One region of the Herbaspirillum sp. C7C2 genome, then DNA from elsewhere that is predicted to be linked to it. Evidence: predicted binding sites of a transcription regulator. Region 1 holds the regulator's gene; the other holds the start of a gene.
The links. Region 1 encodes FliA, which starts transcription of late flagellar genes. Its sites were predicted from a motif close to CTAAAGTTTNNNNNNNNNNNGCCGNTA; they were not measured.
Positions count from the first base shown of each region.

Region 2: a site for FliA is predicted at 3,087-3,113, ahead of motA (flagellar motor stator protein MotA). Genes of this name have one in related genera too.

Region 1 is NZ_JABXGI010000008.1:91,000-101,690, forward strand. It holds gene flgB (flagellar basal body rod protein FlgB) at 1-423, opposite strand, end outside; gene flgA (flagellar basal body P-ring formation chaperone FlgA) at 656-1,402, shown strand; gene flgM (flagellar biosynthesis anti-sigma factor FlgM) at 1,586-1,906, shown strand; gene HWE04_RS13195 (flagella synthesis protein FlgN) at 1,937-2,395, shown strand; gene HWE04_RS13200 (RNA polymerase sigma factor FliA) at 2,625-3,362, opposite strand; gene HWE04_RS13205 (MinD/ParA family ATP-binding protein) at 3,368-4,168, opposite strand; gene flhF (flagellar biosynthesis protein FlhF) at 4,203-5,687, opposite strand; gene flhA (flagellar biosynthesis protein FlhA) at 5,684-7,792, opposite strand; gene flhB (flagellar biosynthesis protein FlhB) at 7,795-8,970, opposite strand; gene cheZ (protein phosphatase CheZ) at 9,334-9,993, opposite strand; gene cheY (chemotaxis response regulator CheY) at 9,986-10,381, opposite strand; gene HWE04_RS13235 (protein-glutamate methylesterase/protein-glutamine glutaminase) at 10,559-10,691, opposite strand, start outside.
Region 2 is NZ_JABXGI010000007.1:70,881-81,571, reverse strand. It holds gene HWE04_RS12270 (cystathionine beta-lyase) at 1-383, shown strand, start outside; gene flhD (flagellar transcriptional regulator FlhD) at 1,052-1,369, shown strand; gene flhC (flagellar transcriptional regulator FlhC) at 1,544-2,155, shown strand; gene HWE04_RS12255 (class I SAM-dependent methyltransferase) at 2,259-3,053, shown strand; gene motA (flagellar motor stator protein MotA) at 3,229-4,089, shown strand; gene motB (flagellar motor protein MotB) at 4,156-5,094, shown strand; gene HWE04_RS12240 (hypothetical protein) at 5,167-5,721, shown strand; gene HWE04_RS12235 (response regulator) at 5,852-6,217, shown strand; gene cheA (chemotaxis protein CheA) at 6,271-8,460, shown strand; gene HWE04_RS12225 (chemotaxis protein CheW) at 8,479-8,985, shown strand; gene HWE04_RS12220 (DUF2863 family protein) at 9,222-10,469, opposite strand; gene acnA (aconitate hydratase AcnA) at 10,682-10,691, opposite strand, start outside.

The DNA of each region.
Region 1 (10,691 bases):
CGGTTGGATGGCGTTAATCATGGCCTTGATCTGGCCGTTCACAGCGGTGACACCGGCTTCGTAGCGGATGCCGTTGTCGACGAATTCATTGCGCTCCACGTCCAGGTCGACGGTGTTGCCGTCCACGCTACCCTGGGTCACCGTGCGGTACTGCAGGGGCGAACCGCCGATGCTGCCCGGGCCGTTGTCAGGCGCGGTCCCGGCCACGTGCGAGGCGGCGGTGCGGGCCAGTTGCAGCGGCGGCATAGCGCCGCCCTTGTTGTCGAGGGCGTTTTTCAGCGCATCGGCAAAATTGACGTCCCGCGCCTTGTAGTTGGGCGTATCGGCGTTGGCGATATTGGAGGCCAGCACCTGTTGGCGCTGTGCCCGCAGGTTCAGCGCCATCTCATTGAAGCGGAAGAAATCGTCGAGCTTTGAGACCATCGGGTCCTCCGGAAATACCGGCGCCGCTGCCGCCCTGCCTGGGACGATCGCACACTACGCCGATGATGGAATTACGTAGGCTTGATCATACGTTTCCACCCGGGACTTTAAGGGGCGATAAAGAGATAAAAGCCTCCCCTGTTTGCGCTTTTGACCTCGCGCGCGCGACGTACCATTGCTGCCAAGATTCGCCAATGTCTGGCCAATGTCTGCTGCAGGCAAGTTGCACAAAATGAAACATTCTTTTCGCCCCATGCGCCTACTGCGCCGCGCCATCGCCGCCCTGGCCTTGCTGGCCGGCGCATTGACGACTGCCTCGCCAGTCGCTGCGCAAAATACCCCCGACGGTCCGCAAAAGCAGAACTTGCAAGTTCTGCAACAGGTTGCCGAGCAATTCCTGGCCAGCCAGACCTCCGGCCTGCCGGGCAGTGTCACGATCACCATCGATCCCGCCGACCCGCGCCTGACGCTGGCCTCCTGCCTCGAACCGCAAGCCTTCATGCCCAACGGCGGACGCCTGTGGGGCCGCACCACGGTGGGCGTCAAGTGCGTGGCACCCTCCCCCTGGACGATTTATCTGCGCGCCAATGTCCAGGTCATTTCCGACTACCTGGTGGCCGCCGTGCCGCTGGCGCAGGGCCAGACCATCAGCGCCAGCGACATCACCCGCATCCGCGGTGACATGTCCAGCCTGCCCAGTGGGGTGATCACCGAAGAAGCCCAGGTGGTGGGCCGGGTCGCCAACATGTCCTTGCGCGCAGGAACCCCGCTGCGCATGGACGCCATCCGCAACCAGCGGGTGGTACAACAAGGACAGTCGGTACGGGTCGTCTCGATCGGCCCGGGCTTCCAGATTTCCACGGAAGCGCGCGCCATGACCAACGCCAATGAAGGCCAGATGGCGCAGGCACGGACCGCCGCCGGGCAAGTGGTCAGCGGCATCGCCAAGGCGGGCGGCATTCTGGAAATCAACTATTGATAGAGGGCAATCCTGAAGAAAGGACTGTCTAGCCGGGATCTGCAGCCGGGCGTCGGAAATGTGAAGAAAATTTCTCCCATTTCGTCATTTTGGCGCCCTGGATGTTAAAGTTTGCGCAGAACTGGTCGATAATCCATACGACAGGCGGGTGCGATGCGCCCCCACCCTACAAGGAATACTGCCGTGAACGTTAACGACGCCCTCAAATCCGCTGCCCTCAACAGCGAGCAGACCCAGGCCCAGCCTCGCAACAACGCCCCCGCCGGCGCTGCTGCCAGCAATGGTGCCGCGGCCACTGCAGCCACTTCCGATAGCGTGCGCCTGTCCAGCACCTATCAGTCGCTGGAAACCAAGGTCAACAGCAACAGCAGCAGTTTCGATGCCAAGAAAGTGGCCGAAATCAAGGCTGCCATCGCCAACGGCACCTTCCAGATCGATCCGGAAAAAGTGGCCAATGGCCTGATCGACACCGTCAAGACCCTGATCAGCGCCCGTCCGGCCTGATCGTCACTGCCTTCGCACAGGATGACCCGCATGAATCCGGCCAGCAACCTGCCTCTGGAACACGCTGCCCTGTCCCGCCTGGTCGAAAAACTGAATCAGGAACAGGCCTTGCTGGCTGAAGCCACCGCCGAAGGCCTGACCGACATCATTTCCGAAAAAGCCACCATCGTTTCCGACATGGCCACGCTGGCCGGTAACCGCCACAGCCTGCTGGGCAGCCTGGGTTACAGCGAAGACGAGGCCGGCATGCAGCAGTGGATGAACGAACATGGCAGCGACGCCGACAAGGACGTCTGGGCCGGCCTGTTCGAACTGGCCCAGGATGCCAAGGAGCTCAACCGCGTCAATGGTTTGCTGATCGGCAAGAAGCTTTCGATCAACCAGAGCGCACTCACCATCCTGCAGGGCAAGACCGGCACCGGTAACTTCTATGGACCGGATGGACAGAACAGCATCAAATCTTCCGGCCGCAGGCTTGGCGTGGTCTGACCACCCTCCAAGCCGAGCGCCACGAGCGCAATCGCCGCAGATTCAAAGACCCCGAGTGCCATGCCTCGGGGTCTTTTTTTGTGCCGTGCAGGTGCCTCAAGCTTTACCTGCTCAGCGCAAGCTGGGTCAGACCCAAGGCGGCACGCAAGAGCTCGATGGAATTAAAAACGGCTCCCGAAGGAGCCGTCAGAGCATGCCGGAGCGCGTCCTCCCGGACGCAAATCACTTCTCAGGCCACCCCACTCCACGAATGCTCCCGCAGATAGGAACGCATGCGTGAGATCGCCTGGCTGTGCAGCTGGCACACGCGAGATTCGGACACGCCCATGACGGCGCCGATCTCCTTGAGGTTCATTTCCTGCTCGTAGTAGAGGGCCATCAGGATCTGCTCGCGCTCGGGCAGGGCCTTGATGGAGTCCACCACGGCTTCGCGGAAGCCGCCATTGATCAGGTTCTGCAACGGGTCGTCGTCGGACTCGGCGGTCTGGTAGCGGTCCAGGAAATGTTCATGGCCACCATCGTCGTCGTGGAAATCCTCGTAGTAGATCAGCTGGTGCCCACCGCATTCGCTGAGCAGCGACTGATACTCGGTGAGGCTGATCTTGAGGTGCTGCGCCACTTCGGTTTCCTGCGGCTGGCGACCGAGCTGCTGCAGCAAGGCCTGCATGGCTTCGTCCACCTTGCGGGCGTTCTGACGGATGCTGCGCGGCAGCCAGTCGCTGCTGCGCAGTTCGTCGAGCATGGCGCCACGAATGCGTTGTACGGCATAGGTCTCGAACTGCGCGCCATGGGTCTCTTCGTAGCGGTTGACGGCGTCGAGCAAGCCCATCATGCCGGCCTGGATCAGGTCGTCCACCTCTACGCTAGGGGGCAATTTGGCCTTGAGCTGATGCGCCAGTTTCTTGACCAGCGGCGCATGCTGCTCCAGCACATCGTTCTTGCCCTTTTTTCCCTTGACGTTATACATGCACGTCACACTCCCAGGCTTGCACCATCGGTTGCCATTCCGTAAGTGCTGCGGGCCGTATCGGCCGCCGTGAATTGCTTGGACAGGCGCTGGAAAGCCAGCGCCGCACCGGCAAAGGGAAACACATCCATCACCGCCCGCCCCTGGCCGGTAGCGCGGCGGATATGGTCGTCGGCCGGGATGGCGCCGAGGAAATTCAACTGCGCTGCCAGATAGCGGCTGGCGGCCTGGGCCATGTTGGCGTAGACGGTGCGCGCCTCGGCCTCGGTGGCGTCATTGACGATCAGGCTGAAGGGACGGCGTCCGATACGGTCGCTCAGGCTCTTCAGGAGCACATAGGCGGCCTTGATCGAGGTGGCCGTGGTCGAGACCTGGATCACGATCTCGCCCATTTCCATGGTCGGCACCGGCAAGGACTGATCGCTGGCCAGCACGCCATTGACGAGGGTGATCTCGGCCTGCTCAATGAGGCTGTCGAAAATCTCGGCCAGACGGCCGGCCTGGGGATCGCTGGCCGCCGGCACGGTACGGCGGGCGATGCGGGCCATGGCAAAACCTTCGGGCAGCATGCGGGTGGCCTCGCGCAAGGGGCGTTCGGCACGCGCCACTTCCTGCAAGGTGGCGACGTCGTGGCGCAGGCCGATGCGGGTCAGCAGGCCGGTACTGGCCACGTCGCCATCGACAACCAGCACGTTATGCTTGGCCTGCGACAGGGAGGCGGCAATATTGATAAGCATGGCGCTCTTCTCTTCTTCACCCAGCACCGAGAAGAAAGTGAACAGTCGGGGGACCGGACGCTCCAGCATCCGGCGCAGTCCGGCCGCCTGGTCGATATCGTAACTAGCCAAAGCTCACCTCGCGCAAACCTTTGTCGTTCATGGACATCGCGGTGGGGCCGATCACGCCGGGCAGTTCGCCTTCCTGGAATTCAAAAGGGGCGGTCTCGCGTTTCTGCTTGAAAGCACGGTCTGCCAGGTACAGCTTGTTGGCCACGTGCAGGTCTTCCGGCACGCGCTGGCCGTTGGCGACGTAGTGCAGGTTGAGCTTGTGGCGGATCACCACGTCTAGCACGTTGCCGATGGTGGCAGCTTCATCAAGCTTGGTGATGATGCAGCCGGCCAGACCGGAGCTGGAGTAGGCATGCACCACTTCATTGAGAGTGCCACCAGTGGCGGTGGCGTTCAGGCACAGCAGGCGCTTGATGTCCACGCCGGCACCGGCCAGCATGGCGTCCTGCTCGGCCACCATCTGGTCGCGCTGGCCTACCCCTGCGGTATCGATGAGCACGGTGTGCTTGCCCTTGAGTTCTTCCAGGGCGATGCGCAGGTCGGTCTCGTCCTTGACCGAGTGCACCATCACACCCAGGATCTTGCCGTAGATGCGCAATTGTTCGTAGCCGCCGATACGGTAGCCGTCGGTGGTGATCAAGGCCAGCTTGCCGGACCCGTGGCGCATGACGCAGCGTGCGGCCAGCTTGGCAGTGGTAGTGGTCTTGCCCACGCCGGTGGGGCCGACCAGGGCGAAGACGCCGCCGTTTTCCAGCAGTTCGTTCTCGTTGGCCAGGGTGTTGAGATTGCGCGCCAAGACCGACTTGACCCAGAACATGATGTCCTGCGACTTGGAGTTGGACGGCAGGTTTTCGGTGATCAGGCGGGACAGGCTGGCCGAGAAGCCGGCGGCCAGCATTTCCTTCAGGACGATGCCCTTGAGCGGCTCACGCTTTTGCGCGCCACCCCAGGAAATCTCGGCCAGCTGAGTTTCCAGCACGCCACGCATGGAGCGGATTTCGCTCATCACCTCGGACAGGATCTCGTCGTAGTCCTTGCCGTCGAATTCAGGCAGCGCCGAACGCGGACGTTGATCCTGTTCGGCAGCATCAGCAGCCCCGGCCGCTGGCGGCTGGGCCGCGGCACTGCCGGCACGACGGCTGCGCCAGACGCGCGCATCGGGGCCGGGTGCTGCTTCTGCTGCGCGGGCGGGTGCGCGGCCCTGGGCCGGCTGGTCCAGCAGGGGCGCCTGCTCGGTACGCTGGGCGCGGGCCGGCTGCTGCGCCAGCGGCGAAGACAGCAGTGCGGGACGCTTGGGCTGCTGCGCCGGCGGCAGGCCGGATTGCTGCTGCAGCGAGGCCGCCTGCGGGCGAGCCCCAGCTTCGCGCGCACCGCTGGGCGCCACCAGGGTGGTCATATCCTCGTTGGCCATGGCCAGGATCTCCACCCCGTCGGGAATATTGCGGTTGGAGAGAATGACGGCATCCGGGCCAAGCGCCTCGCGGACCTGACGCCAGGCCTCGCGAGAAGAATTGGCGATAAATTTCTTGACGTTCATGCTTGCCCTCCAACTAGGCTGGTAACTTTAATCGTTTTCGATTCTGGCACTTCAGCGTGCGACAACACGCGCAACTGCGGCATGGCACGACGCAGGAAGCGCGCCATCAGCGTGCGCAGCGGCGCCCCCACCAGCAGTACCGGCGCGTAGCCAAGCTGCTCCTGGCGCTGCGCCGCGATTTCGGTCTGCTGTACCAGCGAATCGGCCAGACCCGGCTCGATACCGCCGGTGTCGCCGCTGGCCTGCAGCGCCTGCATGAGCAGACGTTCGAGCTTGGAGTCCAGCGCCATGACCGGCAACTCGCTCTCGCCCGGGAAAATCTGTTGCACGATGGCCCGACCCAGCGCGATGCGGACGATGGCCGTGAGATCGGTCGGGTCCTGGATGCGCGCGGCGTGCTCGGCCAAGGTTTCGATGATAGTGCGCATATCGCGAATGTGCACGCCTTCGGTGAGCAGGTTCTGCAACACTTTCTGCAAGGTACCCAGGGGCAACATCTTCGGCACCAGATCTTCCACCAGCTTGGGCGCTTCCTTGGCCAGGTGGTCCAGCAGGCTCTGCACTTCCTGGCGGCCCAGCAGCTCGGAAGCATGGGTGGTGATCAGGTGGTTCAAGTGGGTGGCGACGACGGTGCCGGCGTCGACCACGGTATAGCCCATGGTCGAGGCCTGTTCGCGCAGGCTGTTGTCGATCCAGACGGCCGGCAGACCGAAGGCCGGGTCGGAAGTCATCATGCCCGGCAAGGGGCCGGTCACCATGCCCGGGTTGATCGCCAGATATTGGCCGGCATGGGCCTCGCCATTGCCCACTTCCACGCCTTTGAGGGTGATGCGGTAGGCCGAGGGTTTCAATTCCAGATTGTCGCGGATATGGATGGGCGGTGACAGGAAGCCGACTTCCTGGGCGAATTTCTTGCGGATGCCCTTGATGCGCTTGAGCAGTTCGCCGCCCTGCCCCTTGTCCACCAGCGGGATGAGGCGGTAGCCCACTTCCAGGCCCAGGGTATCGACCGGCATGACGTCGTTCCAGCTGGCCTCCTCGCCTTCGGCGGGCGCGGCCGCAGCTGCTGCGGCTTGCGGCGTGGCGGCAGCACTTTCGGCCTTGGCGGTCTGGACGCGCTTGCTGATGGCATACGCACCACCGCCCATGGCAGCCGCCAGCAGCAGGAAGGCGATATGCGGCATGCCCGGGATCAGGCCCATGCCGCCGATGATGACGGCGGTGATGTAGAGCACTTCCGGCTTGGCGAAGAGCTGGTTGATCAGTTGGCCGCCCACGTCCTGGTCGTTGGCCACGCGCGAGACCACCACACCGGCGGCCGTCGAAATGATCAGCGAGGGAATCTGCGCCACCAGGCCATCACCGATGGCCAGCAGCGTGTAGTTCTTCAGTGCGGCGTCGAAGGCCAGGTCGTGCTGGACCATCCCCACCACCAGACCGCCGACGATGTTGACCACGGTCACGATGATGCCGGCGATGGCGTCGCCGCGCACGTACTTGGAGGCACCGTCCATGGCACCGTAGAACTCCGACTCCTGTGCCACTTCCTTGCGGCGGGCGCGGGCCTCGGGCTCACCGATCAGGCCGGCGTTGAGGTCGGCGTCGATCGCCATCTGCTTGCCCGGCATCGCATCCAGGGTGAAGCGCGCGCCCACTTCGGCGATACGGCCGGCACCCTTGGTCACCACCATGAAGTTGATGATGGTCAGGATCACGAACACCACGATACCGACCGTGTAGTTGCCGCCGATCAGGAAGTGACCGAAGGCTTCGATCACCTTGCCGGCGGCGTCCGGGCCGGTATGGCCCTCGGTCAGCACGACCCGGGTCGAGGCCACGTTCAGTGACAGGCGCAGCATAGTCGACACCAGCAGCACCGCCGGGAAGGCGATGAAATCCAGCGGCTTGACAGTATAGAGCGCCGTCATCAGCACAATCACCGAGAGCGAGATGTTGAAGCTGAACAGCAGGTCCAGCATGAAGGCTGGCAGCGGCAGCACCATCATCGCCAGCATCATGACGATCAGGATCGGCGCGGCGAAGGCCTTGCCGCTCTTGATCGGCACCCAGGCCGGAATTTTCATCGTATTGAGTTTGGTCGCCATCGTTACTGCCTGCTTCTATTCTTGGGGCCGCGTGTCTTGGGAGGGGCAGTGGCCGGATCGAGGTCCTTGGGCACGGCCAGGTCGGTCGGTTCCACCGGACGGTCGCCACCGAACTTGCCAAAGGTGCGCAACTGGAACACGTAGGCCAGCACCTCGGCCACGGCGGTATAAAGGGCTTCGGGGATCTCGTCGCCGATCTCGGTATGGGTGTGCAAGGCGCGCGCCAGGGGCGGTGCTTCCAGCAGCGGCACCTTGTGCTCGCGCGCCAGTTCGCGGATCTTGGCGGCGATGTCGTCGGCACCCTTGGCCACCACCTTGGGTGCACCCATCTTGCCTTCGGTATATTTCAGCGCGACCGCATAGTGGGTCGGGTTGGTCACCACCACGTCGGCGGTAGGCACCTCGGCCATCATGCGGCGGCGTGCCATGGCGCGCTGCATTGCGCGGATCTTGCCCTTGACGTGAGGATCGCCTTCGGATTCCTTGTGCTCCTGCTTGACCTCTTCACGCGTCATGCGCAGCTTGCGGCCGTAGTTCCAGATCTGATAAGGGACGTCCAGTACGGCAATGAGGATCAGCGCCGACACGATGGTGATGAAGCTCACCCATAGCAGATACGCCGAATGGGCGCCGGCGGTCTTGAGCGATTCCACGCCCAGCCCCAGCACGGCATCAATCTGGCCGCGAATGGCCAACCAGGCAACGGTCCCCACCAGCAGCGTCTTGAGGACAGCCTTGCCCAGCTCGACCAGGGAGTTGACCGAGAACATGTTGCCAAAACCGCTGATGGGATTGAGCTTGCTGAACTTGGGGGCCAGTGATTCGACGTTGAACAGCCAGCCTCCCAGCATCAGGGGCGCGGCCATGGCAGCCAGGGTCATCATGAAGGCGATGGGGATCATGGCAATGGCCACATCCAGCAGATGGGCGCTGAGCATGTTGAACAGCACCACCGGATCGAAGGCCGCGGCACGCTCCATGCTCAGGGTAGCGACCATGATGCGGTCCAGGCTGGTCACGACCGGGCCGCTGAAGGCCCAGACGCAACTACCGCCCACCAGCAGCATCAGGCAAGTGGCCAGCTCGCGCGAGCGCGGCACATCACCCTGCTCACGAGCACGCTCAATGCGTTTACTCGTGGCGGGTTCTGTCCGCTCCATATCGCTGTCTTCGGCCATCCGCCGTATCCCCCTGCAAAACTGCTTGCCCCCCGGCGTCGCGTGCGCTGGACGGATTTCTAGAACAATAGGCTAGGATTATTGGCGACCGGGAGGCGCCATCATCACGGGAATAGGGGCGAAAACGTCCCCCATTTCGGACTAGGCAAAAGCCCCAGGCTCTGCCTTGGACAGAACGGCGCGTCTCGAAGGCGGTGTGCCGCACGCTTCTTCCGGCATAGGAGACACAGGGCAAAGTCAGATTTGCATGTTGAATGTGATACGTGGCATTTCCACGACATGCTAAACCAGCAACAATGACGAAGGCCTTGCATATTGCCCATCAGACAATATGCAAGGCCTTCGATGAAGATACCCGCAGGATCAGAAGCCCAGGCTCTCCAGCAGATCGTCCACCTGCCCCTGGTTGGCAATGACATCCTTGCCGGCCGGGTCGATCTGGGGGCCATTGAGCAGGCCCGTGTCTTCACGCTTGGTTTCCGAGGGCGAGTAATCGACCAGCAGTTGCACCAGTTGCGACTCCAGGTCGTGTGCCAGCTTGGTGACGCGCTTGATGACCTGACCCGTCAGGTCCTGGAAATCCTGCGCCATCATGATGTCCAGCAGTTGCTGCTTGGTCACGCTGCTGTCTTCGCCAGCCTGCGCCAGGAAGGCCGAGGTGCGGGCACCCAGTTCGCGGTACTGGGCTTCCGAGAAGCTGCCGGCGGTAGCCGCTTCCCACTGCGCCTTGAGCTCGCCGGCACCGTCGTGGATGCGCTCCTGCAAGGGGCTGGCCAGTTCAGTGGCATTGAGCACACGCTGGGCGGCCTGTTCGGTCATGCGGGCCACGTATTCCAGGCGGTCACGCGCGTCGGGCATGTCGCTGGCGGCGCGCTCCAGCAGGCGGTCGAAGCCCAGACCGCGCAAGCTGTCGTGCAGGTTGCGCGTCATGTGGCCGATACGGACCAATACCTCTTCGCTGACCGCGGCACCATCGGTGGACGCGGTACGGGCGGGATTGAGGCCGCCTTCCACCTCAGCCACCTGCAGCCATCTTTTCGAAGATCTTGCCCAGCTTCTCATCCAGCGTGGCCGCGGTGAAAGGCTTGACCACGTAGCCGTTGGCACCCGCCTGGGCAGCAGCGACGATGTTTTCCTTCTTGGCTTCGGCGGTGACCATCAGCACGGGCAGCTTGGACAGGGCCGGGTCCTTGCGGATTTCCTGCAGCATGGTCAGGCCATCCATGTTGGGCATGTTCCAGTCGGAGACGACGAAATCGAACTGGTCGCTACGCAGCTTTTGCAGCGCCTGCACGCCATCTTCGGCCTCGTCCACATTGGTGTAGCCCAATTCCTTGAGCAGATTGCGCACGATGCGGCGCATGGTCGAGAAATCGTCGACGACTAAGAACTTGGTATTGGGACCCGACATGCTAAGACTCCATCTGAACAATTGAATTCGTGGATAACGGCAAGTGCCTACGCTCACTTGAACCGAATCCTTCTTATCTTCCCAGCTTGAGGTGAACCCTCAGGCTGCCTCTCATATGCAACGCATTGTAGTGCAGCAATAGCAAATTTGGCAGAACAATAAGCGTATCGTGCAGCTTCAGACCCGCAGGGCACGGCTTCCGTGTTCCGCCAGCCACGCCAGCACCCTGCCCGGCATGGCCTGCAGCGAAAGAACCTCATGCGCCGCACCAATGGCGATGGCTTCGCGGGGCATGCCGAAGACCACGCAG
Region 2 (10,691 bases), on a different contig from region 1:
TCGAGGCGCACGATGCGGCCGCGCGCAAGGTGGCGACGTGGTTGAAGCAGCGTCCGGAGATCGTCTCGGTGCTGCACCCGGCCTTCGAGGATTGCCCCGGCCATGCGCACTGGAAGCGAGACTTCACCGGCGCAGGCGGCCTGTTCTCGGTGATCTTCGATCCGCGCTACGTGGAAGAGCAGACCGACCGCTTTGTCGACAGCCTGCGCCTGTTCAAGATCGGCTACAGCTGGGGCGGTGCACACAGCCTGTGCGTGCCATACCGGATGCGGGGCATGCGTCGGGACTGGATGCGAGAAGGGCAGCTGGTGCGCTTCAACATCGGCCTGGAGGCGCCGGAAGATCTGATCGCCGATATCGAACAGGCCCTGGCACGCATGTAAGCGTCGAGCCAACCCGGCGCGGGGTGCCTGCACCGGGTTTGCCGTCCAGAAATTGAATAAAGGTAAATGTTGCCTCTGTTTCTCGTTTTGGTGCGAAGGAGGCGGTCATAAAATGCTAGTCATTCTTGATACGGCATCCTCATACCGCTGGGCCGCTTCGCATTTTCTCGTCCAGTGGCGCAAAAGATGTCAGACCGCGTAAAACATTGCAATTTTTCTGCGGCCCCGTGTTGAAGGAAACTACAGTTTAGCTCGGCAGTCGAAGAAGAAATGCGGCTGAGCTAGTCGTTACACAGCAACATGGCACAAGAAAACCGCCAAAATTTACAATTTATTTTGTTGCTTTGGTGTCAATTTTGTTGAGCCATTTCGGTCAAGAAACCTTTTGATCAGGAAATTCCTGATTGTCGCCGGAAGTCGCAAGGACTCTGGCTGTTCATTTCCCTGGCATCAAAACTGCAGGCGAAATAGGTCTTCTTGTAAGACAAAGTCTGACAAGCCTACTGGTTTTGTTTCGGACGAAAAATACCGATCAAGTCTAATTTCCCGCCTGTCCGCCCCCCCTCAGAATTGGCTTGCAGTCAAGTAAATGTAAGCGATTGTAAGCAGCTCAATGCAGCCGAGAGCAGCACAGAGCAGTATGGAGTTCTTACCGAGGTGGGGTGCAAATGAATACCAACGACATGATGGCGGAGATCCGCGATGCCAACCTGAGCTATCTGATGCTGGCACAGCAGATGATCCGTCAGGACAAGCCGACCGCAATCTTCCGGCTGGGTATCAGCGCAGAGATTGCCGATCTGATCGAGGGTTTGTCCAATGCCCAGATCATGAAACTGGCCGCGACCAACATGATGTTGACGCGCTTCCGTTTCGACGATGGTGCCATCCTCGGCATGCTCACCAATTACAACAAGGACAAAAGCCTGGCCCAGTCGCATGCGGCCATCCTGATGGCCTGTCAGCCCAGCGAACAAATTTCGTAAAACAACAAGACAAGAGCAGGACCGGCGCGGGCAGGGGTCAATGCGCCGGAGGGGAAGACGTACCGTAGCAATTAATAAGTTTGTGTCTTGGATTTGCAGCCTGATGTCCATCTGCCTTGTGCACATGGAGAGGGGTCAGGCAGTGTCACTACGAAATCACCGGGGGGTAGCACCATGGCTAAAAAGAGCGTTGTCACAGAGGCGCAGGAAATTCAGTTGGCCATTGAACTGATCAACCTGGGGGCGCGCCTCCAGTTGCTGGAATCGGAAACTTCGCTGTCGCGCGAGCGCCTGCTGAAGCTGTACAAGGAATTGAAGGGCGTCTCGCCGCCCAAGGGCATGCTGCCATTCTCGACGGACTGGTTCATCACCTGGCAGCCCAATATCCATTCGTCGCTGTTCATCAACGTGCACCGCTATCTGGTGGAGCATGCCCGCATCAGCGGCATCGAAGCCGTGATGAAGGCCTACAAGCTCTATCTAGAACAGGTCGGTCAGAGCGATGCCGGCGAGCCGGTGCTCTCGCTCACGCGGGCCTGGACGCTGGTGCGCTTCTTCGAAAGCAAGATGCTCATGACCACGCCCTGCTGCAAGTGCGGCGGCCACTTCGTGGTGCATCGACTGGACCTGCATCAGGACTATCTGTGCGGCCTGTGCCACATGCCTTCGCGTGCCGGCAAGACCAAGAAGGCCAAAGATGCGGTGGTCATGGGTCTGGTGGAAGCCCTGCCGGTGGCAGCCTCCGCCCCAATGGTCGCCGAGCCGGTGCTGGCGGCCGTTGCCTGATCCGCAGTGCTGCGCCATCGCTGTCGATGCGGTCGCGGTTCGGCTGCTTGACCGTGACAGTGGCGCCGCTACTCTGCCAGGAAGAATGAGGCCGATTGTCTAGATGTCTGACCTAGAGAACCACCCCGGCGCCCGCCGCAGGCCACTGCTGCAGGCGCCGGCGATCCAGGCCTTGCTGCTGTTCGTGTTGGGCCTGGTGGGCGCCAACGTGATCGACGTGCTGTGCCAGCGCGCCGGTCTTTCTCCCTTCTCTCCCTTGCAAACCTCCGTGCTGCACGGTGCGATTGCCGCGCTGCTGGCACGTCTGCGCCGCATGGCCGTGTGGTGGTGGCTGATCCTGCTGGTGTTCCCGCTGGCGGCGCTGCTGGTAGGGCGGCTGCAATTGCCGCCCTGGCTGTTCCTGGCGGTATTCCTGTTCATGCTGGTGCTGTTCTGGTCCACCTTCCGCAGCCAGGTGCCGTTCTATCCCTCCGGCCGCAATGCCTGGGATGCGGTGGCCGCCTTGTTGCCCCAGGGACGGGCGATCCGCTTCATGGATATCGGCAGCGGCCTGGGTGGCGCGGTGCTGGATCTTTCGCATCGTCGGCCAGAAAGTGAATTCACCGGCATCGAGATCGCGCCCTTGCCCTGGCTGGTGAGCCGCCTGCGTGCGGCGCTGGCCGGCAATCGCTGCCGCTTCGTGCGGGGCGACTATCTGTTGCTCGATTTCGCAGAGTATGACGTGGTGTTCGCCTATCTTTCGCCAGCCGCCATGCTGGCCCTGTGGCACAAGGCCCGGGCCGAAATGCGGCCGGGGACGCTGTTACTGAGCTACGAATTCCATATTCCAGGGACCACGCCGGACCTGGTGATCCAGCCCGAGGGGGACGGGCCGGTGCTGCACGGCTGGCGCATGTGAGCGCATAAAGTGACGCAATGCGAGACGCGACGTATCAAGTTTGCCCGGATTGAGCCGTAAATCGAAAAGGAAGGGCGTTTTTCGGATATGTATTCCCTCATTTGCTTGATTGGAATACCTGTAATCTGACGAACGTGAAAATACATGCAACGCCACTGGGACGGGAGCAGGCACTTTGTTAGTCATTATCGGATATGTCATTGTCATGGGCTCCGTCTTCGGCGGCTTTGCCCTGTCCGGCGGCCATCTGGGGGCGCTGTTTCAGCCACTTGAACTGCTGATGATCGGCGGCGCCGCGGGTGGCGCGTTCCTGGTGGGTAACAACGGCAAGGCGATCAAGGCCACGATGAAGGCCTTGCCGACCGTCCTCAAGGGCTCGACCTACACCAAGGCGCTGTACATGGAGCTGATGGCGCTGCTGTTTGAGATCCTGACCAAGTCTCGCAAGGAAGGCCTGATGTCCATCGAAGGCGACATCGAAGAGCCGGAAAGCAGCCCCATCTTCAGCAAGTACCCCGGCGTGCTGGCCGACCATCACCTCATCGAGTTCATGACCGACTACCTGCGCCTGATGGTGTCGGGCAACATGGATGCGTTCCAGATCGAAAACCTGATGGACAACGAAATCGAGACCCACCACCACGAGGGAGAGATTCCGGTGCACTGCATCGCCAAGCTGGGTGACGGTATGCCGGCTTTCGGTATCGTGGCCGCGGTGATGGGGGTGGTGCACACCATGGAATCGGTGGGTATTCCGCCGTCCGAGCTGGGTATGCTTATTGCGCACGCGCTGGTGGGTACCTTCCTCGGTATTCTGCTGGCCTACGGTTTCGTGGGTCCGCTGTCCAGCCTGCTGGAACAGAAGCTGCACGAATCGACCAAGATCTACCAGTGCGTGAAGGTGACGCTGCTGGCCAGCCTGAATGGCTACGCGCCGGCGCTGTCGATCGAATTCGGCCGCAAGGTCCTGTTCTCGACCGAGCGTCCGACCTTCCTGGAACTGGAAGAGCACGTCAAGCAGGCCAAGAGCAAGTAATCCTGCCGTTGGCGGATGGTACGCGCATCGATTCACACAGACATCAGCATTGAGCAGGAGTAAGGCATGGCCGACGAAGGGCTACGTCCCATAATCGTTAAGCGGATCAAGAAGGGCGGCGGTGGTCACCACGGCGGCGCCTGGAAGATCGCGTACGCCGACTTCGTGACCGCGATGATGGCGTTCTTCCTGCTGATGTGGCTGCTGGGTTCGACTGCCAAGGGCGACCTGAACGGTATCGCCGAGTATTTCAAGACACCGCTGAAGGTCGCCATGGCCGGCGGCTCCGGTAGCGGCGACGCCAATACGGTGCTGCCGGGCGGCGGCAAGGACCTGACCCGCCAGGACGGCCAGTTGCGCAAGGGCGAGAACGACGTGGTCACCCGCAAGCAGACCCTCAAGCAGGCCCAGCAGGAACTGGAGCGTGCCGAGCGCTCGCGCCTGGAGCAATTGAAGTCGCGCCTGGAAAAGGCCATCGATTCCAATCCGACGCTGAAGCAGTTCAAGAACCAGCTGTTGATCGACATCACCTCTGAAGGCCTGCGCATCCAGATCGTGGACGAGAAGAACCGTCCCATGTTCGCCCTGGCCAGCGCCCAGTTGCAGCCCTATACGAAGGAAATCCTGCACGAGATCGGGCGCACCCTGAACGATGTCCCCAACAAGATCAGCCTGTCCGGGCATACCGATGCCACACCGTATTCCCGTGGCGAGAAGGGCTACAGCAACTGGGAACTGTCGGCCGACCGCGCCAATGCATCGCGCCGCGAGCTGATCACCGGTGGCATGGACGAATCCAAGGTGCTGCGGGTGGTGGGCCTGTCCTCGGCGGTGCTGCTGGACAAGGAAGATCCGTTCAACCCCATCAACCGTCGCATCAGCATCATCGTCATGAACAAGAAGGCCGAGGAACTGGTCGAGAAGGATAGTGGCTCGCTGAACGTGCCCACCGACGCCAGCGATGACGACATTCAGCAGGGTTTGACCGCGCCGCCCAAGAACTGAGGCAGGCGTGACGGGCGGGGATTTGCCATTGAAGCAGAAGTGTTCCAACTGAACAGGGGAAGAGAGCTGGATATGCCGACCAAGACCATGCTGCAGGAGCTCAAGCGCTTGTTGCTCGATACTGCCAGCGGCGGCAGCCGCCAATTGACGGAAGTGGAGTCGGACCTGGTCCAGACCAACATCCTTCTGGGCGAAGCCATCGGCAAGCTGGGTACCAGTTTCATGGAGCTGCACCGTTCTGTGCAGACCCAGCAGACCATCCTCGAGGGACTGATGAATGGCACGGGCGAGTTCGACAGCGAGAGCATCGAACAGCTCAAGGCGACCCAGGCGCAGGTCAGCCACCATGTGAACGCGGCGGTCACCGGTCTGCAGTTCCAGGACATGACCAGCCAGCTGCTGGAGCGTATCGTGCGGCGCGTGATCGGCCTGCGTGAAGCGCTGGGGGTGTTGAGCGCCAACAGTTTCGAGATCGTACCGGAGCAGGGGCAGACCGACGAGGAACTCAGGGAGCTGCTGGCCAGCACCGTGCAGGCGATGGAGGAGCGGCTGACCGTGCTCGATACCGGGCTGTGGAAAGCGGTGCGCCAGACACGCATGGAAAGCGGCGATATCGAGTTGTTCTAAGCCTTTGCGGGCTGAGTGGGTCAAGATTGAACTAGGTCATTCCGGCCGGGCGCAGGGCAATAGGTCGGCGGCCGGAGCTGCGGCATAATGCACATGCGCATGAGCCTTATTGAAGAAACAGGGAGTAACGATGTCCAAAACGATTCTCGCAGTAGATGATTCCGGGTCACTGCGCCAGATGGTGGTATTCAGTCTGAAGGCTGCGGGTTACAACGTGACCGAAGCGGTTGACGGCGTGGACGCGCTGGAAAAGGCCAAGACGCATACCTTCGACCTGGTCCTGACCGACCAGAACATGCCACGCATGGATGGCCTGACCCTGATCCGCTCACTGCGCGAGCTGACCAGCTATGCGCGGGTGCCGATCCTGATGCTGACCACCGAGTTCAGTGACGAGATGAAGGCCAAGGGCAAGGCGGCCGGAGCCAATGGCTGGCTGGTCAAGCCCTTCGACCCGCAGCGCCTGACCGAGGTAGTGCGCAAGGTGATCGGCTGATCTTGCCGGGATAACAAGAACGACACGAACCGCATCCAGCATGGAGCCCAGGCATGAGCATTGATATGAGCCAGTTTTTCCAGGTCTTTTTCGACGAGGCCGAGGAAGGGCTCGCGGAAATGGAAAAGCTGTTGTTGGCCGTCAATGTGGCCTCGCCCGATCCGGAGGACCTCAATGCCGTGTTCCGTGCCGCGCATTCCATCAAGGGCGGCTCGTCGACCTTCGGTCTGACCGACATCGCCGAGGTCACGCACGTACTGGAGTCGCTGCTGGACCGTATCCGCCAGGGCCAGATGGCCCTGACCGCGGAACATGTGGACGCCTTCCTGGCGGCCAAGGATGTATTGAAGTCGATGCTCGACGGCCACAAGCACGGCGCCGAGGTGGATCAGGATGCCGTGGGTGATGTACGCATGCTGCTGGAAGCCCTGTCGCAGGGCAAGAGCACCAGCGCGAGCACTCCCAGGGCTGCTGCAGGACCGGCTGCGGCCGCGGCCATGGTGGGGCCCGACGGCGCCCGTCGCTATCGGCTGGAGATGCCGGTCATCGCCGACAAGGACGCCGAGGCGCTGGCCGACGAGCTGTCCATGCTGGGCAAGATTGAAAAGACCAAGTCTGCCGAAGGAAACTGGGTCTTCATTCTCGATACGGCCGAACCGATCGATGACGTGGTCGCCATCTGCGCCTTCATCGTCAATGTGGCCGATCTGAAGATTTCGCAGGCTGTCGATCCCGGCAAGACCGCCGATGAAGAGCGCGGCTATGGTTTCTTCGATAACTTCGTGACCCAGGAAGAGCGCGAACGCGCCCAGGGCTACGGTTTCTTCGACAACCAGACCACCGTGGAAGACAAGGAGCGCGAGCAGGGCTACGGCTTCTTCGCTCCCTTCGTGCCGCTGGACATCAGCGCCAAGAAGCCTGAGCCGGACTCCGCCCACGCTGCCGCCGCCCATGGCACCAATGGTGCCAACGGCCATCACGACGACGCCCATCTGCATGGCGAGCATGCCTCCTCGGAAAAGAAATCCGCCAAGGGGGGCGCCGCCCAGGGACCGGAATCCTCGTCGATCCGTGTGAGCATCGAAAAGGTCGACCAACTGATCAACCTGGTTGGCGAACTGGTGATCACCCAGGCCATGATCGAGCAGCGTGTCGGCAAGCTGGATCCGATGCAGCATGAGCACCTGCTCAACAGCGTCAGCCAGTTGAGCCGCAATACCCGGGATCTGCAGGAATCGGTGATGTCGATCCGCATGATGCCCATGGACTACGTGTTTTCGCGCTTCCCGCGCATGGTGCGCGATCTGGCGCACAAGCTGGGCAAGCAGGTCGAATTCGTCACCCATGGCGCCGCGACCGAACTGGACAAGGGCCTGATCGAACGCATCGTCGATCCGCTCACGCACCTGGTTCGCAACAGCATCGACCATGGCATCGAACTGCCGGATGCCCGTCGCAGCGCCGGCAAGAGTGAGGCAGGGGTGCTATCCCTGTCGGCCGAACATCAGGGCGGCAACATCATCATTGAGGTCACCGACGACGGTGGTGGCCTGAACCGCGACAAGATCCTGGCCAAGGCCAAGCAGCAGGGCATGCCGGTCACCGACAACCTGTCGGACGCCGAGGTCTGGCAACTGATCTTCGAGCCCGGTTTCTCCACTGCGGAACAGGTCACCGACGTGTCGGGGCGTGGCGTGGGCATGGATGTGGTCAAGCGCAACATCCTGGCCATGGGTGGGGCGGTGGATATCCGCTCCAGCAAGGGCTTTGGCACCACCATCTCGATCTCGCTGCCGCTGACGCTGGCCATCCTGGACGGTATGTCGATCCGGATTGGTGAAGAAGTCTACATATTGCCGTTGGGATATGTGGTTGAATCTTTGCAGCCATTGGCGCAAGATATCAAAGAGATTTCCGGTCAGGGCCAGGTGCTGCGCGTACGCGGCGAATACCTGCCCCTGATCCCGCTTTATCAGATTTTCAACATCGAACCCTCCTTCACCGATCCCTCGCAAGGATTGGTGGTCATTCTGGAGTCAGATGGAAAGAAGGCGGCACTTTTCGTGGATGACCTGATCGGACAACAGCAGATCGTTGTCAAGAATCTGGAATCCAACTATCGGAAGGTCGCCGGCATTTCCGGAGCAACCATTCTGGGCGACGGCGGCGTCGCCCTGATTGTCGATGTGGCAGCCTTGCTGCGATCCAGCCGCCAACTGAACGACGAATCTGTATTTTCCTGATATTTAAAGGGCCACAACATGTCTGACACTGCAACCAAGAATCTTTCCGGCTTCGGCGAAAAAACCGACAGCAATGGAAACGAGTTTCTTGCCTTCACCCTGGGTAAGGAAGAATACGGCATCGATATTCTGAAGGTTCAGGAAATTCGCGGCTACGAAGCCGTGACCCGTATCGCCAACTCGCCTGATTTCATCAAGGGCGTGGTCAACCTGCGCGGCATCATCGTCCCCATCGTCGACATGCGCATCAAGTTCCAGCTGGGCGAGCCGACCTACGACCAGTTCACCGTGGTGATCATCCTCAATATCGGTGGTCGCGTGGTGGGTATGGTGGTCGACAGCGTGTCCGACGTGATCACCCTCACCCAGGAACAGATCAAGCCGGCCCCGGAAATGGGTACCACCTTCGACTCCGACTACCTGATCGGTCTGGGCACCCTGGAACAGCGCATGCTGATCCTGGTGGATATCGACAAGCTGATGTCCAGCGCCGAAATGGGCCTGATCGAGAAACTGGCTGCCTGATCGCCCTCAGGTCTGTCAGGAAGCTAAGGGATCCGGAGGAGACGCAGTCCGGATCTGACGTTTTTCGTCATTCGGTACGGCAGGAAAAGCGGGCAGGCTAGCCCGATACAGAAGAGAAAAAGGCATCCGCCGCGTGGTGGATGCCTTTTTTATTGCCCGCTCACAATGCCGCCAGGCAAGCTACGGCGCGGCGCCTCCCGCGGACTACGCGGCAGGCCGCACAATCCGATGGTGCGTCAATGGAAGTGTTCGACCGGAGGCGGGGTATCTTCCGGCATCTCGGCATGCACCAGTTCACCCTCGCGATCGGGGAACAGGGGCGCACCGCAGTCATCGCAGAATTCCATCGTGAAACGTTCGCTGTGATGCTTGATCTGGACGATGCCGCATTCGCGCAGGGTGGCCAGGATCTGCTGCAGCGGACTAGCCGGGAGTCCTTCCAGCAGGCCGGCACCGCCGGGGATCATCATGGGCAGGTCTTCGCCGCTTTCCTGCTCGTACAGCGGCCACACGGTACCGTAGACCACGGTGGGGTCGTTGCCGATGGAAAAGCCGATGCGGTATTCGTCGATCTGGCCGTTGATGTCTTCGGAAAAGCCGCCGATGCTGGCATGCAGCTCGGAGGAGGCGATATCCAGCGTCTGCGTGAGGAAATAGTCCGCGGCGCGGATCGATGCCGGACGGATATGCTTGTCGGCCTCGCGGCAGCCGAAGAAATAGGCTTGCGGCAGCAGCAGCTCGACATTGCAGCCGGGCAGCAGGCGCGTGAAGATCGGCGTGACCTGCTGCGTCCAGGCGTCGAAGGCAGCGGTCTTGTTGGCCGAGAAGTGGCTCTGCTGTTCGCTTTCCTGCCAGTGGAACAGGGCGCCACCAGCGGGCAGTACCACGGCGGCGATGGCATAGCGGGTATCAGCCAGGAAGGCGGCGGTCGGCGGCTGTTCGCCGCGCAGCTGCACCGGGGTGTTCTTGAGTGCGCTCTGGCCCATCTGGCGGGTCAGGGCGAATACGTCGGCGTGCATGCGCGGCAGCTGCTCGATCGAAAACAGGCTGGGTGCCAGCGCCAGGCGCGCGTCCTTGGCCAGGATGTGGGCGTGCAGGTGGGCCGCGATGGCGTTCTGCAGGTCGCCGGCAATGGGACCCGAGGCGATGGCGAAGCGGGTCCAGGCCAGCACCGGCAGGACCAGCAGCTGGACATCGTAGTCCTGGCCGTCGTGTTCCAGCGTGGTGGCTTCGCTGCCGGCCTCGACGGCCTCGATCAGGACATCGTAGGCGTCCAGGTCGGCCTTGAAGAGGTGGTCCAGCGCGGTGTCGATCAGGCCCTGGTTGCCGGCGCGCAGGAGCTTGTTGAGCAGGGCGTCCAGGGGTTTCAGCCAGGCGCGCTCTTCGAGCCGGCTGGACGCCTGCGCGATGGCTTGCGCAAAGGTGACCAGGTGCTGGCTGTCGGCAGAGAGCTTGGAGGAGGAACGTTTGGCAGGACGACGCATGTAGGCTATCTGTAATCTGTGGAAACGAAACCGTCTATTGTAGATGATTTGGCAGCGGTATCCGTCTTCAGACTGCTGACCCGATTCCAAAGGGCAGCTTGCGGCAAAGGCAAAATGAAAAACGCCGGACGAATCCGGCGTTTTTCATTTCTGCGAACGTGCAGACTGCATGGCAGCGCGGCACCGGGGGGGCGCCGCGCTGCCCGTCCTGCTTAGGCTGCC